Regions from separate parts of the Micromonospora sp. NPDC047548 genome, predicted to be linked through region 1. Evidence: riboswitches for the same ligand, from Rfam matches in the RefSeq annotation. Region 1 holds a riboswitch; the other holds the start of a gene.

Region 1 (2,192 bases):
AGGGCTTGCCGATCTGCGCGCAGGCGAACTTGACCGCGGTCCCGGCCGGGCCGCCGGGGTAGCCGGCCGGGCACGGGGCCGGGCGCAGCGGGCCGCCGCCACCGTTGCCGTACACCTTCAGCCGCAGCTTCTGCAGCCGGTCGATCTCGGCGTTGATCTGCTTCTTCTTCGCGGCCAGCTGGGCCTCGGTGCGGGCGAGCTGGGCGACCATCTCGTCCAGCGGCGCCTTTTTCGCGGCGAGCTGGTCGCGCAGATCCTTGACGGCCTGCACGTCGCGCTGCTGCCGCTCGGCGAACCGGTCGAGCAGTTCGAGCTGGTTGACCAGTTCGCTGGGCGAGCGGCTGCCGAGCAGGGCGTTGACGGCGGAGACGCCCTGCCCCTTGTACGCCTCGGCGGCGAGGCTGCCGAGCTGGTTCATCGCGAGGTCGACCTGGAGTTGCAGCGGTTCGATCCGCTTGGCCAGCGCGGCGGCCTGCCGGCGCTTGGCGGCGAGGTCCTGCCGGGTGGCGTTGTGCTGCTCGATGATCGGTTCGAGGGTGTTCCAGTCCTGGTCGATCTGCCGCTCGATCTCGGTGACCGAGGGTTCGGCATGGGCCGCCGTGGCGCCACCGGTCAGGACGACGGCGGCACCGGCGAGGGCGGCGAGGGCGGTGGTGAAGCGGGACCAGCGTGGGCGCGGCGCAGCCGTCCGCCGGGCGACCTGGGTCGACCGGTGCGACGGTGACCGCGGGGCATGGTGTGCCACCGGGCTCCGTACTCCTTCTTCCGCGACCGCCTACCGGGTTAGCTGACGGGTTCGGGCGGGAAGGGAGCGCCCTACCGCAGTGGCTGCGGATTCACCCCGGCGTACCTGGGTCCCCGGCTCGCCCGGAGGCGACTCGGCGGTGCCGGCCGCTGCCGCCCGGGTTGGACGGATCGTCGGCGGCCGACAAATGACCAGAGTAGAGACGACCGTTATCGATCCGCAACCCGACGTGCCGTGCCGGGTCCGGATACGCGGAACCCCCGGTCGAGGTGACCGGGGGTTCGCGGTGAGGTCGGACGGGTCAGCTCGGTCGTCGGAACCCGGCGACCGGCATGTAGTCGATGCTGGAAACCTGGACCGGCTTGCCGGTCCGGGGCGCGTGGACCATCAGACCGTTGCCGAGGTAGAGACCGACGTGGTGCAGGTCGCTGTAGAAGAACACCAGGTCACCCGGGCGTGCCTCGGAACGCGGGATGGACCTGCCCTCGTTCCACTGGGCGCCGGTGTGGTGGGTCAGATAGATCCCGGCGGCCTTGTAGGCGTACTGGGTGAGGCCGGAGCAGTCGAACGAGCTCGGCCCGTCGGCGCCCCAGACGTACGGTTTACCGGTCTGCTGGCAGGCCACCCGGATGGCGGTCTGCGCGGCGGAGCTCACCACGCCGTTGATGGTCGGGCAGCCAGCTGTCTTGACTGTGGTCTTCGGCATCGCCGCCTGGAGCCGCTTGATCTCGGCGTTGATCTGCGATTTCTTGGCGGCCAGCTCCTTCTCCTGCTTGACCTCCGCGGCGATCAGCGCGTCGAGCTTCTGCTTCTCGCCGTCGTACTTCTGCCGGGTGTCGGTGACGACCTGGAGCTCCTTGCGCTCCCGCGCGGCGAGGCGGTCCAGGATGGTCAGCTGCTCGGTCAGGGTGCCCGGTTTGGCGCTGATCAGCAGCGCGGCGAGGTCCTGCGAGGGGCCCGTCATGTAGTAGCGGGAGGCGAGGTCGCCGACCCGGTTCATGGCCAGCTCGGTCTGCAGGGCCAGCGGCTGGATCTTCTTCTCCAGCTCGGCGGACTTCTTGCGGTTGACCTTCAACTGGGCGCGGACCTTGTTGTACTGCTCGATGGTCGGTTCGAGCTGTTCCCACTGCTTGTCGATCGCCGCCTCGATCTCCTCCGGGGTGGGCGCGGCGTGCGCCGGCACGGCGAGCATCCCGGCGCCGACGGCCACGGCGGCGAACAGTGTGAGCAGGCGGCGGGCGACCCGCCGCAGGCCGACCGGGCGAGCTGGCGGACGACCCTGGGCGTGACGATGGGGGGGCATGGTTGCCACCAGCACCGACTCCTTAGCGACCGACCGCCAGGCGCCTCGCTGAGGGGAAGGCGGAGGCAGACGACCCACAGCGGTCGGTGCCCCACATTAGGGAAGCGGCGGGTCGAATTCAAGGTGGGTCATTGCACCATCACA
Region 2 (2,192 bases), on a different contig from region 1:
TCGATGTACCAGCGCGACGTCGACCTGCACGGGCTGCTGCTGGCCGGCATCATCATCGGCTCGCTCGGGGTGCTCGACGACGTCACGGTCACCCAGGCCGCCACGGTCACCGAGCTGGCGCACGCCAACCCCGGGCTGTCCCGGACGCAGCTCTACCGGGCCGCCACCCGGGTCGGCCGGGCACACATCGCCTCCACGGTCAACACCATCGTGCTCGCGTACGCGGGCGCCTCGCTGCCGCTGCTGCTCCTGCTCACCGCGGACAGCCGGCCGGTGGGCCAGATCCTCACCAGCGAGTTCCTGGCCCAGGAGATCGTCCGCAGCGCGGTGGCGACGCTCGGCCTGGTCGCCGCCGTGCCGCTGACCACCGGGCTGGCCGCGCTGGTGGCCACCGCCGGCCGTGGCCCGGCCGCCGATCCGGCGCGGGGTGCCGGTCCGGCGCCCACGCCCCGCCCCTCCGCCGACCGGGACGCGGCGCTCGAGGCGCTGAGCGCGCCGCGTCACGGCGGACCGTCCACCCCGGCCCCCGCCCGGTGGCCCGAAGCGGAGAGGAGCACGGACACCGTATGGTGACACTCCGCTGCGTGACCGACGACGACGCGGAACCTGACGAACGCGTCACTCGTCACGCAACGCTACGACGAAATAACGCGATTAGTCGGGTTCTGGACGTAGATCCCCGGCACGACTGTCAGGTACCCTCGCTGCCGGTCACCGCCGAAGGCGCGCTGCGGCGCCTGCGGTGCCGCCGCCCAATCGCCGTACGGCGAGCCGGGGAACCAGGTACATGGGGTGAATCCGCGCGAGCGGTAGGGGCCACTTCCGTCCCGAACCCGTCAGCTAACCCGGTCGGCGGTCGACGGAAGGGAACACTGTGACGGCACCCCTGCGCCACTGGTTGACACCGGTGGTGGCCGTGTTCGCCGCCCTGGCCATCCTCGCCGGGCCGACAGCCGCGATCGCCGCCCCCTCGACGCCCACCCCCTCCGGGCACGAGGAGGACGACGAGCCCAAGCTGCTCACCGACGTCATCGAGCTGCGCAACCGCGAGTACTCGAAGGCCAAGACGCAGCTGGAGAAGTCCAAGAAGCGCCAGCAGCAGCTCGGGCTGGAGGTGCGCCGCGCGCAGGAAGAACTGGTGGCGTTGCAGCCGCAGGCCTCCCAGATCGCCGCGCAGTCGTACCGGACCGGCCGGATCGGTGCGGTGGCGATGCTGCTGGAGAGCGACACGCCGGACTCGTTCGTCAGGCGTGCCGCCGCGCTCGACGAGCTGAACATGGTCAACGCACAAAAGCTGGCCGAAATCACCTCCGCCAAGAACCGCGCGGAGCAGGCCAAGCTGGCGCTCGACGCCGAGGTGCGCGAGCAGCAGAAGCTCACCAACGACATGGCCCGGGAGAGTCGGGAGGCGGAGAAGGCCCTCGCGCTGGTCGGCGGCCGGGGCTTCACCGGCGGCCTGGTCGACGCGACGTCGCCGGTCGCCCGCATCGGTCCCGGCCGGACGGCCGACGGCGGCTGGCGTTCCGAGTCGCGCACCGAGAACGACCCGACCACCTCGGGCCTCATCACGCCGCGCACCCTGCACGCGTACAAGGAGGTCCGGCGGGCCGGCTTCAACCGGTTCGCCGGCTGCTACCGGGCGGGCGGGCCGTGGGAGCATCCGAAGGGCAAGGCCTGCGACTGGTCGTTGCAGAACAGCGGCTTCGCCCCGTGGTACAACAAAGACACCCGGATGTACGGCAACAACCTCGCCGCGTTCCTGATCCGCAACGCCGACCGGCTCGGCATCTATTACGTCATCTGGAACCGGCAGATCTGGTTCCCGGCGACCGGATGGAAGTCGTACAGCGGACCGTCGAACCACACCGACCACGTGCACATGTCGATGTTGTAGCGCGCGACACGTACCGAACGAGGGCCGTCCCCGGTGGGGGCGGCCCTCGTCGCGTCGCGGGATTCAGCCGGCGACGGCGGCCGCGCGGTCGGCCTGGGCCGGCGCGGCGGCGGGCCCGCCGGCGGGCACTGCGGCCACCGTCCGCGCCTCGCCGGCGCTGAGCCGGTACGACATGCCGACCACCGCGCACCGCCCGGCGGCAACCGCGCCGGCCAGGACGGCGGAGTTGCCGAGCAGCGCCTCCACCGTGTGCGCGATGTGGATGTCCACGATCTCGTCGATGTCGTCGACGCCCTGC

Evidence for each region. Region 1 has a riboswitch for cyclic di-AMP ahead of ABZ807_RS07530 (NlpC/P60 family protein). Riboswitches for the same ligand answer to the same signal wherever they lie in the genome.
Region 2: another riboswitch for cyclic di-AMP. It lies ahead of ABZ807_RS10525 (hypothetical protein); the one in region 1 lies ahead of ABZ807_RS07530 (NlpC/P60 family protein).

The regions. Positions count from the first base shown of each region.
Region 1 covers NZ_JBEYTI010000005.1:162,791-164,982, reverse strand. The annotation lists gene ABZ807_RS07530 (NlpC/P60 family protein) at 1-745, opposite strand, end outside; cyclic di-AMP (ydaO/yuaA leader) riboswitch at 758-894, opposite strand; gene ABZ807_RS07525 (NlpC/P60 family protein) at 1,047-2,063, opposite strand.
Region 2 covers NZ_JBEYTI010000007.1:187,130-189,321, reverse strand. The annotation lists gene ABZ807_RS10530 (YibE/F family protein) at 1-573, shown strand, start outside; cyclic di-AMP (ydaO/yuaA leader) riboswitch at 740-870, shown strand; gene ABZ807_RS10525 (hypothetical protein) at 875-1,894, shown strand; gene ABZ807_RS10520 (carbonic anhydrase) at 1,958-2,192, opposite strand, start outside.